Regions from separate parts of the Methylobacterium komagatae genome, predicted to be linked through region 1. Evidence: predicted binding sites of a transcription regulator. Region 1 holds the regulator's gene; each other region holds the start of a gene.
The links. The regulator LexA, encoded in region 1, represses DNA repair genes until DNA is damaged. The targets are predictions, from matches to a motif close to TGTTCNNNNTGTGTTCNG.
Positions count from the first base shown of each region.

Region 2: the regulator LexA is predicted to act here: its motif matches at 2,222-2,239, upstream of ACFQE0_RS06150 (DUF3072 domain-containing protein).
Region 3: the regulator LexA is predicted to act here: its motif matches at 2,126-2,143, upstream of recA (recombinase RecA).

Region 1 covers NZ_JBHSWN010000001.1:3,543,508-3,546,764, forward strand. Annotated here, with positions in the region: partial or broken gene ACFQE0_RS17675 (ComEC/Rec2 family competence protein) at 1-1,221, shown strand, start outside; gene lexA (transcriptional repressor LexA) at 1,215-1,961, opposite strand; gene ACFQE0_RS17685 (OmpA family protein) at 2,161-2,760, opposite strand.
Region 2 covers NZ_JBHSWN010000001.1:1,268,778-1,273,746, reverse strand. Annotated here, with positions in the region: gene ACFQE0_RS06165 (branched-chain amino acid ABC transporter substrate-binding protein) at 1-212, opposite strand, end outside; gene ACFQE0_RS06160 (polysaccharide biosynthesis/export family protein) at 326-1,495, opposite strand; gene ACFQE0_RS06155 (Flp family type IVb pilin) at 1,654-1,881, opposite strand; gene ACFQE0_RS06150 (DUF3072 domain-containing protein) at 1,970-2,212, opposite strand; gene ACFQE0_RS06145 (lytic transglycosylase domain-containing protein) at 2,457-3,410, shown strand; gene ACFQE0_RS06140 (helix-turn-helix transcriptional regulator) at 3,608-4,564, shown strand; partial or broken gene cysE (serine O-acetyltransferase) at 4,743-4,969, shown strand, end outside.
Region 3 covers NZ_JBHSWN010000001.1:570,672-575,640, forward strand. Annotated here, with positions in the region: partial or broken gene tlpA (thiol:disulfide interchange protein TlpA) at 1-211, shown strand, start outside; gene ACFQE0_RS02800 (carbamoyltransferase family protein) at 266-2,023, shown strand; gene recA (recombinase RecA) at 2,205-3,296, shown strand; gene rpsQ (30S ribosomal protein S17) at 3,546-3,812, opposite strand; gene rpmC (50S ribosomal protein L29) at 3,823-4,038, opposite strand; gene rplP (50S ribosomal protein L16) at 4,050-4,463, opposite strand; gene rpsC (30S ribosomal protein S3) at 4,472-4,969, opposite strand, start outside.

The sequences.
Region 1 (3,257 bases):
GGGGCGGCCATGGCGGGGGCGACCGCCTATTGTGCCTTTTCCGGCTGGGACATCGCTGCCGAACGCAGCCTGATCATGACGCTCATCATGCTGGGGGCGATCCTCGTGGACCGTCCCGCCCTGTCTCTGCGCAACCTCGCGCTCGCAGCCCTGGTCTGCCTCGCGCGTGAGCCCGAAGCCCTGCTCGGCCCGAGTTTCCAGATGTCCTTCGGTGCCGTGGCGGGCCTCGTCGCCTGCGCACGGCTCATCGACGGAAGGCTGTTTCTCAGCCCTGGCGCGGGCCGGATCGGACGAATGGCAGGCCTCGTCGCACGGGGGATCGTCGGGACACTAACCACCACCCTCGTCGCACAAATCGCGACAGCCCCCTTCGCGACCTATCATTTCCAGACGGTTCAGCCCTTCGGCGTGCTCGGCAACGCCCTGACACTCCCCCTCGTGTCACTGGTGGTGATGCCCTGCGCCGTGCTCGGGACAGTGGCCTATCCCTTCGCCCTCGATCGCCCGGTCTGGTGGGTGATGGGGCAGGCGGTGGCCGGGATGCTCGCCATTTCCGAATGGATTGCCGGTTTCGGACGATCCGTGCTGGTGGTGCCTGCCTTCGGCACCGGGGCGCTGCTGCTGCTGGCGGCGGCACTCCTGCTTGCAACGCTACCCGCCTCACGCCTGCGCCGCTTAGCCCTCCTGCCGGCCCTGGCCGGGCTCGCCCTTGCAGCCTTTCCGCAGCGGCAGGACCTCTACGTCGATCGCCAGGGAACGGGCGCCGCCCTGCGGGGGGTGGACGGACAGCTCACCCTCCTCGGCAAGCCCTCGCGCTTCGTGCTGGAGCAATGGCTGAAAGCCGATGGCGACGATCGCCGCGCCGCCGACCTCCTCGCTATGTCCCCACCAGGCCACTGCGACCGCCTCGGCTGCACCGCCCATCTGCCGGATGGACGGGCGATCGCGCTGGTGAAGGACAGCCGCGCCTTCCCCGAGGACTGCGCCCGCGCGGCCATCGTCATCACAGCGCTGACGGCCCCGTCGGGTTGCGCAGCACCACTCGTCCTCGACCGGCGACGCCTATCCGATCAGGGCGCCGCCTCGCTGAGCCTGAGCGGCGGCTCGATCGCGCCGCTCCACGCCCATGCGTCCGGCCGCCATCCACCTTGGCGCCCCACCCCCGCGGGGAAGCCCGCCGAGGAGACGCCACCGGAGCCGGAACTCCCTCTCGATCAGTAGCGCCGAACGAGACTGACGAGGCGGCCCTGGATCCGCACCCGGTCCGGTCCAAGTACGCGGGTCTCGTAGGCCGGGTTCGCAGCTTCGAGGGCGATGGAGGAGCCGCGCCGACGAAGACGCTTGAGGGTCGCCTCCTCATCGTCGATCAGCGCGACGATGATGTCGCCGGTATTGGCGGTCTCCTGCTTGCGGATGACCACGAGGTCACCGTCGAGGATGCCGGCTTCAACCATCGAATCGCCCCGCACCTCCAGGGCGTAATGCTCGCCACCCGCCAGGAAGTCCGGCGACATGGTGACGGAGTGGCTCTGGTTCTGGATGGCGGCGATGGGCGTGCCCGCCGCGATCCGCCCCATGACGGGGATCGAGACTCCCCGGAATTCCTCGTAGGCCCGCGGCTGAGCCGGAGAAGGGGAAGCAGGGGGCTGCTTGGAGAGACCGCCCTCCACCACGCTCGGAGTGAATCGACGCGGCTCTGGCGCCGAGGCAGCAGCGGCCTCGGCGGCTTCCGGACCACGCCCGAGGGCATCCGGCAGGCGGATCACCTCGATCGCCCGCGCACGATTGGGAAGACGGCGCAGGAAGCCACGCTCCTCCAGGGCGGTGATCAGGCGGTGGATTCCGGATTTCGACTTGAGATCGAGGGCATCCTTCATCTCGTCGAACGAGGGCGGCACCCCACATTCCTGCATCCGCTGCTGGATGAAGCGCAGGAGGTCCAGCTGCTTACGCGTGAGCATGATAGGGTCTCGCAGAATGGCGGCAGGCGCGTTGAAACAAATCGCGAACACGTTAAGCGTTCCGCAAGTGTTCTGCAAGAGACAAGCTTGGCATTAAGGACAGGGGGCGGATTCTCGAAGTCGGCGGCGTGTCATCGCTCATTGGCGTGCCGCCGACTTGGTGGATTCCGGCGGCCAAGCCTCGGATCGTCGGCCGGGCTCACGGCTGCCGGGTGATCAGCACCTCGACACGACGGTTGCGCGCGCGGCCCTCCGGCGTCGCATTGTCGGTGATCGGCTCATCCGCGCCACGCCCGCCGACCGTGATCCGTCCGGTTTCCGACAGGGCAGGGCGGATCAGGGCGGCAACCGCTTCCGCGCGCGCAAGGGACAGCGCCTGATTGTCCCGGAAGGTCCGCGCCGACCGGATCGGTTGATCGTCCGTATAACCCACGATGCGCACTGGCCCCGGTTCGGCCTGAACCACGTCGGCAATCCGGTGCAGGATTCCAAGACTGGCCGGGATGACGTGCGGCTCGCCGGAGGCGAAGACGACGCCGTTGCTGATGCGCACGGCGATCCAACTTCCGAACGGCTCCACTGCCACGGATCCGGCGGCAATCTCCTCAGAGAGGGCCGCCCGGATCCGGTCCAGCTGACTTGGCTTCGAGCCAAGCGTCAGCGTGATCCGCGTTGGTACGTCGACCTTCGGTGGGGGCAACAACGACGGGAAGATAAGCGCCAGCAGACAGACAATACCCACAATCATGATGCTATAGAAACCGATCTGAAAATATCGATATCGTATATTCGCGCTCAACTGCCACTATATCCTATGCCAGTCGCTGGCGCCGACGATACCGCCAAAGAGACGAGCCGGGGACAGCCGACCCGTCTTCGCGCAATGTCAGCCTCTTATGCCTGCGCATCATCCATGTAATTTTTGTGACGTATCCCGCCGAAATTACTCAACCAATAGTATTAACTGTTATGCTTCTGAAACTTTACGTTGCCGACAATGTGAAATTCCATGCGGAACCTGCAGATTGCTCGCCAATCCGGCAACTCAGGGAGATATGTATGCTGATTTTCGTAACATGCTTTCGTCTTATAGACTATTCATTTGCCAAGTTTCGTCTAACAAATTTGATATATGAGGGCATCAACAAATTACACAACTATTGAGTCAAATATTTGCTTAGCAAATTGCTCGCGATAGCCTGATCGTCATAGCAATGTCATCGAACATGTACAGTGGGTTCGGAAAGGTAGGTGGGCAGCAATCAACGACAGTCAGCCAGTGCAGGAATCTCACAC
Region 2 (4,969 bases), 2.3 Mb from region 1:
TGGCCGTCGAGCCCACCCATGGCGTTGGCCTCGCGGGCCGCCGCCTCGACGCCGCGCAAAACCTGCTCGCCCACGGCGACGTAGGGGCCGGATCGCGGCACGGCCACGCCGACCGTCACATCGGCCAGGGCGGGCTGGGCGAGGCACAGGCCCGAGACGATCAACGCGGTGGCGAGGAGCCCGCGGGCGGGGACGACACGTCCGGCTTTCATCGGGCTCTGCTCAGCACCCTCTTCGCAGGCTGCGGGCGGGGCCTTGAGACCCACGAGCCGCAGCCCATACGCGAGGTCATGCCAGAACGCGATTTTTTTTCCGTATCTCTCGGCTACTTTGCGTAGCTGTACACGGCCGCTGCCGAGGCGACAGGGCCCGTGATGGTGGAGAACACGCCCAGCACCTTCTGAACCTCGGTGAACGGCGCGTTCGAGACGTAGACCAGATCGCGGTTGCGCATGCGGAACGCCTGCGCCGTGAACAGGCTGTTCGGATCGCGCATGTCGATCCGGTACACCACCGGCACCAGCGGCGTGCCCGTCAGCTTCGAGCCCGGCGCGAGGCGGCGCACGATGGCCGCCGGCTCGAACCGGAAGATGAAGGTGCCCGCCGGATCGGCCTGGAAGTCCGACAGGCCGCGCGCCTTGGCCAGCGCCTGCGCCAGGGTGATGCCGTCCGCCTGGAACGGCAGCTCCGTCGCATTGCCGAGCGCACCCACCGCCAGGAAGGTCTGCGGGTCGCGCACCAGCGTCAGCACGTCGCTCGGCCGAAGGAAGATGTTCTCCTTCGGGTTCGACACCACCGTCGTCAGCGGCACCGTGGCCGTCACCGGCCCGCGCGACAGCCGCACGAAGGTCTCGGACACCGGCGAGCGCACGCCTCCGGCGCTCGCGAGCACATCGAGCAGGCGGTCGCCATGGCCGGACAGCGGCAGGCGGGCGCCCGATACGGCTTCGCCGGTCACCGTGACCGTTTGCGAGATCGGCTTGGTGACCGAGACGAGCACCTGCGGCTGAATGGCCTTGCCCGCGAGTTCGTTCTCGATCAGCGCTTGCACGTCCTGCGGCCTGCGCCCGGCGACCTGGATCCGCCCGGCATAGGGAACGGAGATCGCGCCGTCGCGGCCCACCGGCTGCTCGGGGATGAGGGCGGATTTCGAGCCCGCCGAGAAGCGGTCGGCCACGAGCGGGCCGGAGAACAGGCCGCCGGACCCGGCCTCCCAGATCGAGACGGCGACCATGTCGCCGACCCCGATCAGCGGCTCGGCGGAGGGGCGGTGATCGCCGAAGGAGGCGAGCAGGCTGTCGAGGGGACGCCCGCGCAGGGCTTCGATGACGGCGGGGGTAACGTCGATGATCTCGTAGCGGGCGAGCAGGCCGCCGCCGGTTCCCGGCACCTCGGCCCCCGCCTGGATCGCATTGGCCGTCGGCCCCGCCGCAGGCAGGAGCGTGCAGCCCGACATCGCCACCGTGGCGAGCAGGATGATCGGAAAGGTGCGCATCCGGCCGGTATCCATGGGTCCGCAGCATTCGGGTCCGCGGATGTCGTGCCTAACCCATGGGCTGGCGTGAGTCCGTAGCGGGCCCGCCACACTGGCTGCCGCACGCCGGGGAAAGCGCGATAATCCTCGCTACCCCCACTATTCCGGTGAAGTCAGGCTCAGTTGACCTGCGCGATCGTCGTGCCGATCCGGTCGTAGACGCCGTCGAGCTTGGCGCCGTAGAGCTTGAGCGTCCCGGCGATCACCGCGAAGATCAAGCCGCCGATCATGGCGTATTCGATGGCGGTGGCGCCGCGCGTATCACCGAGGAAGCGCGCGAGGCTAAGCAGCCCGGGATGGCGGCCGGTGAGGAAACCTCTGGTTGGGTTTGCTGTCGGCTCGCACATCGTCCCGAAACCGGTGGGCCGCCCCGTCTCGCGGACGGTGGTGGTTCCATGGCATAACCCACCGGGATTGCTGCGGACTTAACGTGATTCAGGCGTGACCCGCCTTATGACGCAACGCATCGATCCGTTTCGACGCTTCGGCCTTGTCGAGGTCATCGTTGAACGCGTCGGGTTCCTTGGCCTCCTCGGACAAGGTCTTGAGGTAGGAGGCCTGTGCGCCGGTCATCGGCTCGCCGCCGGTCGTCCACTGGTCCGGATCCTTGATCTGGTTCGAACTGTCCTTTGGATCGATCTTGGGGTTCTGCGCCTCGGTCGTGGTCTGCTTGGCCATAGGGCCCTCCGTTCCTGAATTGTTCTATTAACGGAGAGATAAGGGCGTGGTTCCCCGCCCTCCACAGGAGGTTGAAGCGCTCTGTGGCGGTGCGAACACAGGCTGTGGCGAGAGCGCGATGTGGCGGGGAAGCAGCCGTAGCGTCCCCCATTCCGCCGTCACTCCGCCAGCTCGAGGCCGTTTTCCGGCCTCATTTTCCGGCGACCCAGCTTGACCATAGAATAAGCAGCACCCGGGTCTCGGAATGCACCGCCTCTTCCTTGCTGCCGCCATCGCGGTCGCGCCAGCGTCCGCCTTTGCACAGACACCGCGCGACAACATCGACGCGCTGATCGAGCAGCAGGCAAAGGCCAATGGAGTGCCGGCGAGCTTCGTGCACGCCGTGGTCAAGCGCGAAAGCAACTACAACCCGAAGGCGAAGGGCGGCAGCGCCCTCGGCCTCATGCAGATCAAGCACGCCACGGCCCGGTCCCTAGGCTATACGGGCGACGCGGCGGGTCTCTACGACCCCGAGACCAATCTGCGCTACGGGGTCGCCTATCTCGCGGGGGCGTACCGCACCGCGCAGGGCAACCTCCACCAAGCCTACCAATACTACAACCGCGGCTATTATTACGCCGCCAAGCGCCAGGGCATCCCGACGGTCGTCGCCTCGACCGTCGCGCCCGTGGCGGCCTCCGCCAGCGCCCTGGCGAGCCTGTTCACCGGCCGCACGCCCCTGGCTCCCGCGCCCGTCGCCATGGCCTATGCCGCGGCCGAGCCGGTGCAGGTCGAGGCGGTCGAGGTGCCGCTGCCGCCGCGTCGGCCCGCCGCCCTCGCCGGTGGCGCGCAGGTGCAGTTCGCGAGCCTGACCACCGATGCCCCGTCCCCCGGCGCCGCCGCGGCCGTGCAGGCCGCGGTCGCGGCGGTCGAGGTACCCCTGCCGCCCCGGCGGCCGACCGGCTTCGGCGCCGCGGTGCAGGTTGCCTCCGCCACCTCGGTTGAGACGACGCCCGCCGCCCTGAGCGAGCTTCGCCTATCGCCGACCACCGCCCCGGTCGCCACGGCCGAGATCGTCGGTGCCCCGCAGGTCGAGGCGGTTGCCGTGCCGCTGCCGCCCCGGCGCCCGTCGCCGAAGCTCCTGGCCTTCTCGGCTCCGGCCCGTCCGGCCCCCGTGACGGCGACGGTGCAGGAGGCCGTGGCCCTTCCGCCGCAATAGAATTGTGCAATGCGCAAAAGGTATTGCCCTTCGGCATTCCCGAGGCTTGACCACCGGGTCGTTCCGCAACACATAGACACGACACCGTAGTCGAGGCCCCTAGAGGTGCCTGTGCGCCCGTGAGAGGCGGATGCGGTAACATCGAATTCATCCGGGGTCGGGTAAACTGGCACGAACGCGCCGCGTCGCGCCTTCCGATCCCTGTCGGAACGCTTGGCTGCCGTACGCGTCCGGGCGGACCGGCGTCCCCCAATGGCAGGAAAGCGAACGGCGCCATGGCCGGCGTGATCGACCAGGAGAACCACTTCCTTGCGGATCTCGGCCGCCGGGTGCGCCATGCGCGTACCGTGCGTGGCCTGTCCCGCAAGGTGCTGTCGCAGCTCTCGGGCCTGTCCGAGCGCTACATCGCGCAATTGGAAGGCGGGCAGGGCAACGTCTCGATCATCCTGCTGCGGCGGGTGGCCAACGCCATGGGCGTGCGCCTCGACGACCTCATCACCGGGGACGACAGCGTCCCCGATTGGCCCGTGATCCGGGACCTTCTCACCAAGGCGGATCCGAACCAGATCGCGGCGGCCAAGGACATCCTGTCCGGCGGCAACCGCAACGAAGCCTCGAACGGGGCGCGAGTGGCGCTCATCGGCCTGCGCGGCGCGGGCAAGTCCACGCTCGGCAAGCTCGCGGCCGAGCGCCTCGGCTGGACCTTCGTGGAGCTCAACGCGGAGATCGAGCGTGAGAACGCCCTCTCGGTGCAGGAAATCTTCGCGATCTACGGCCAGGAGGGCTATCGCCGCCTGGAGCAGGCGGCCCTGCGGCGGCTCACCGAGCAGCCTGGCCCGCTGATCCTGGCGACGAGCGGCGGCATCGTCGCCGAGCCGCTGACCTACGATCTGCTGCTTCAAGCCTTCTACACGGTCTGGCTGCGTGCCCGGCCGGAAGAGCACATGAACCGCGTGCGCGAGCAGGGTCACCTGCCCACCACCGGGGACCACGCTTCGGCGATGCAGGAACTGCGGGCCGTGCTGGCGAGCCGCGAGCCGCTCTATGCCCGTGCCGCCGCGCAGGTCGACACCTCGGACATCCCCGTGTCGGTGATGCTCGACCGGCTGACGGCAACGATCGAGACCCGGTTCGGCCTCGCCCGGGCCGAGTGACAGCAGCCCGGCGCACATCAGCCCTGCGCACCTGCCGCCCTTGATCGCATCGGTGCGGCACACCACGCTGTCTCACAAGTGTTCAAAGGGATGATCCCTTTGGTGGGGTCCAGGGATGAAACCCCTGGGTTGAGTAAGACCCCTGAATTCAGTGACAGGTCACCACGGGCGTGGGAGCATGAGCGCAAGTCCAGCCTTCAACACCAAGACGGACCTCGCCGTCTGCGACCCCGTCTGGTCGCGGGTGCGGGACGAGGCCGAGGAGGTGCTGCGCACCGAACCGCAACTTGCCTCGCTGATGGTCGCCACGGTGCTGAACCATCCGACGCTGGAGGCGGCGGTGGCGCATCGGGTCGCGGCGCGGCTCGGACATCCCTCGTTGCCGGCGGAACTGATCGCCCATTC
Region 3 (4,969 bases), 3.0 Mb from region 1:
AGGCGGGCATCAGCCATCTCGCATTCTACGCCGATCCGGGGGGCGCGTCCTGCCCGTGGTTCAGAACCACGCCGAATCGGCCGGGTTGCCCACCACGATGCTGATCGACGGGGCAGGCTGCACGTTGGGCGTCATGAAGGGCGCGGCGGACTGGTCGAGCCCGGACGGGTTGGCACTGATCCGCGCTGCTCTCGGCCGCCCGACATCCTGAACGGAAGACCGCCTCCCGTTGATCGCGCTGCCCGTGCGGGCTAACGCCAAGGGGATGCGGTTCTATCTCGGTCTCGCGACCACCTTCCACGATCCGGCCCTCGCTCTGGTGGGGCCGGACGGCACGCTGCTCTTCGCCGAGGCGACGGAGCGCTTCCTGCAATACAAGCGCGCGCCCAATTGCGAGCCCGATGCCCCGGCCCGGATCGCGCCGCTGCTGCGCGAATATGTGCCGGAGGGTTCGGAGATCGTGGTCGCCTCGACCTGGGGCGAGCAGTTCAGCGGCTTCCTGAAGGGACAGGCTCAGGCCGGTACCTTCGATCTCCCGGCGCTCGCCGCCCATCCGGTCGATCTCAACGGCTCCTTCGTGCCGGAGCAGGCCGAGCGGGTCTTCATCGCCGATCTCCATCTCGCCCAGGCGCGGGCGGGCCTCGGCACGTTGCTCGCGCTGACGCAGGACGTGCGAACCGGCGGGCGTCCGCCCCGCGCGCAGGTCGTCGGCCAGCGGCGTTATCCGCACCATCTCTGCCACGCGGCCTACGGCCTGTGGGGCAGCCCGTTCGAGGAGGCCACCGCCCTGACCGTCGACGGCATGGGCGAGACCGGCGCCTCCGCGATCCACCGCCTGAAGGACGGGCGGATCCAGGAAGTGAAGCGCCATCGTGGGCGTGGCTCGCTCGGCTTTCTCTACGGCCTCATCACCGACCTTGCGGGCTTCGATCAGGTGAAGGGCGAGGAATGGAAGATCATGGGGCTCGCCCCCTACGGTCGGCCCGATCCCGAACTGGCCGCGATCCTCGCCCGCCTTTGCCGGGTTGAGGGCACACGCCTGCGCTTCGCCGATGCGGACATGATCCGGGGCGTCGCGGCCGAACTCCTCGCGCGGCGTCCCGCCGACGCCATGGAGGTCGGCTGGGCCGATCTCGCCCGCTGCGGGCAGGATCTGTTCGGCACGCTGATGGACGCCCTCGTCGCCGAGGCCCACGCCCTCGCTCCTTCGGAGAACCTCGTGATCGCGGGCGGCTGCGGGCTGAACTCCTCGTATAATGGCCGGGTGCTCGGCCGCTCGCCCTTCAGCCGACTGCATGTGCCCTCCGCTCCGGCCGACGACGGCAACGCGGTCGGCGCGGCATGGCTCGCCTATCAAGAAGACCATCCCGAATGGTCCGGCCCACCGCAGGACGCACGGCCGCTCACTCCCTATCTCGGCGCCAAGGTTTCGACATCGGCGATGGAGCGGCTGGCCGAACACGAGCCCCGCGCGCGCAAGCTCGGCCATGCCGCCGTGACGCGTGAGGCCGCACGCATCCTCGCGGCAGGCGGCCTCGTCGGCTGGGTGCAGGGCGCGGCGGAGTTCGGCCCAAGGTCGCTCGGCAATCGGTCGATCCTCGCCGATCCCCGCCCGGCAGGCGCAAAGGACGCCCTGAACGCCAAGGTGAAGTACCGCGAGGCGTTCCGCCCCTTCGCCCCATCGATCCTGGCGGTGGCAGGACCCGATTGGTTCGAGGATTTCGCCGACAGCCCCTACATGGAGCGCACGTTGGTCTGGAAGGAGAACGTGCGGGACAAAGTGCCCGCCGTCGTCCACGAGGACGGCACCGGCCGCCTTCAGACCGTAACCGCAGCCCGCAACCCGGCCTATGCCGCCCTTATCGAGGCCTTCCGCGAACTGACCGGCGTGCCCGTGCTGTTGAACACCAGCTTCAACGTGATGGGCAAACCGATCCTCCACACGGCGGAGGATGCGATCCTCATGTTCTACACGACCGGCCTCGACGCCCTCGTCGTGGAGGATTGGATCGTGGTGAAATAGCCCCTCTGCGCACCCCAGGCGCGAACCCAAACCGCACCGCTCAACGCTGGGTGAAATCATGCCCGGTAAAGCCGCGTTCGCAGATCCCCGCCCTTGCCGAATGAGAACAAATAGAGTACGAAATCCATCCGGCGGGCGCGTTGTGATCGGCGCCCTTCCTCTCCATAAGGAGCATCGCCAGATGGCCCAGCCCGCGCTGAAAGTGGTGGATATGCCCCCCGCAGATAAGGACAAGTCGAAGGCGATCGACGCCGCCCTCTCTCAGATCGAGCGGGCCTTCGGCAAAGGCTCGATCATGCGCCTTGGCAAGAACGACAAGGTACAGGAGGTCGAGGTGGTCTCGACCGGCTCGCTCGGCCTCGACATCGCCCTCGGCGTCGGTGGCTTGCCGCGCGGTCGCGTGATCGAGGTGTACGGCCCGGAATCCTCCGGCAAGACCACGCTCGCCCTGCACACCATCGCCGAGGCCCAGAAGAAGGGCGGTGTCTGCGCCTTCGTAGATGCCGAGCACGCCCTCGATCCAGTCTATGCCCGCAAGCTGGGCGTGAACCTCGATGACCTGCTGATTTCACAGCCCGATACGGGCGAGCAGGCCCTTGAGATTACCGACACGTTGGTGCGCTCCGGCGCCATCGACGTGCTCGTGGTCGACTCGGTGGCGGCGCTGACGCCCCGCGCCGAGATCGAGGGCGAGATGGGCGAGAGCCAGCCGGGCCTCCAGGCCCGCCTGATGAGCCAGGCCCTGCGCAAGCTGACCGGCTCGATATCGCGCTCGAACTGCATGGTCATCTTTATCAACCAGATCCGCATGAAGATCGGCGTGATGTACGGCTCGCCGGAGACCACGACGGGCGGCAACGCCCTGAAGTTCTACGCCTCCGTCCGCCTCGACATCCGCCGCGTCTCGACCCTCAAAGAGAGGGACGAGGCCATCGGCAATCAGGTCCGCGTGAAAGTGGTGAAGAACAAGGTCGCCCCGCCGTTCAAGCAGGTCGAGTTCGACATCATGTTCGGTGAGGGCATCTCGAAGGTCGGCGAGCTGATCGATCTCGGCGTGAAAGCCGGCATCGTCGAGAAGTCGGGCGCGTGGTTCTCCCACGACAGCCAGCGCCTCGGCCAGGGTCGCGAGAACTCGAAGGGCTTCCTGCGGGACAACCCGGCCATCGCCGCCAAGATCGAGGGCATGATCCGGCAGAACTCGGGGCTTGTCGCCGAAAAGATCCTCGAGAACGCAAAGCCGACCGAGGACGATCTTGACCCCGGCGAGGCATAAGCTTCAACCCCCAATCGAATGAAAACGGCCCCGGAGCGATCCGGGGCCGTTTTCATTTGGAGATACCAGATGAAAAGCGTCGAGCGTCAACCGACGGCAGAACCCAAGATCGCTTCGCCGACGACCGAAATGACGACCATCACCAAAGTGAAGCCCCAAACGTGAAACGGCGAAGCGATCCCATGAGGGATCGCTTCGCCGTGAAGAAACGAAGGAAGGGGCGAGGCCGAGCGTAAAGCCCGACCCGCCTCAGGCGGCTTCGCCAGCCTCGGTCGACGGGGCGGCTTCGCCCTCGACCAGCTTCCAGGTCTTCAGCTTGGAGAAGGGGCGGCACTCCTCGATGAACACCGTCTGCCCGACCTTGGCCGAATTGGCCTCGTCGTGCGCGTGGTAATTCTTCGAACGGCGGACAGTCTTCTTCATCACCGGGTGGGTGAAGCGGCGCTCCACCTTCACGACGATGGTCTTCTCGCCCTTGTCGCTGACGACAGTGCCCTGCAGGACGCGCTTCGGCATGGTCTTCTCCTCAGGCCTTGGCGGACGCAAGCGTCTGCTGACGCTGCAGCGTACGCACCCGGGCGATGTCCCGCCGCACCTCACGGATGCGGGACACGTTCTCCAGCTGGCCGGTGGCACCCTGGAAGCGCAGGTTGAACTGCTCCTTCTTCAGGTTCACCAGCTCGTCATTGAGCTGATCGGCAGAGAGCGCCTTCAGGTCGGAATGGCGTTGGGTGGTCTTCACGAACGATCTCCTTAGTCGGCGATGCGCGTGATGATGCGGGTCCGCACCGGGAGCTTCGCCGCGCCGAGGCGCAGGGCCTCGCGGGCGATCTCGGCGGCGACGCCGTCGACCTCGAACATGATACGGCCGGGGTGGATACGCGCGGCCCAAAAGTCCGGCGCACCCTTACCCGAGCCCATGCGGACCTCGGTCGGCTTGGTGGAGACCGGCACGTCCGGGAAAACCCGGATCCAGACACGGCCCTGGCGCTTCATCTCGCGCGTGATGGCGCGGCGGGCGGCTTCGATCTGGCGGGCGGTGACGCGCTCGGGCTCCATCGCCTTCAGGCCGAACTGCCCGAAGTTCAGGTCGAAGCCGCCCTTGGCCGCACCGTGGATGCGGCCCTTGAACTGCTTGCGGAACTTGGTCTTCTTAGGTTGCAGCATGGCTTACCTCACGCGTGCTCGCGCTCGCGACGCGGGCGGTCACGACCACCCTCACCGTCGCGCTCGCGGCGCCCGCCGGAGCGGCCGCCCTCTTCCTGGGCCTTCTTATCCTGGGCCATCGGATCGTGCTCAAGGATTTCGCCCTTGAACACCCACACCTTGATACCGCAGGTGCCGTAAGTCGTGAACGCCGTAGCGGTCCCGTAATCGACGTCCGCACGCAGGGTGTGCAGCGGAACGCGGCCCTCACGGTACCACTCCTGCCGAGCGATCTCGGCACCGCCGAGACGGCCGGAGCAGTTGATCCGGATGCCCTCAGCACCCAGACGCATGGCCGACTGCACGGCGCGCTTCATCGCGCGACGGAAGGCGACACGACGCTCGAGCTGCTGCGCGATCGAGTCGGCCACCAGGGTGGCGTCGATCTCGGGCTTGCGCACCTCGACGATGTTGATGGTCACGTCGGCCTTGGTCATCGTGCCGACCAGCTTGCGCAGCTTCTCGAT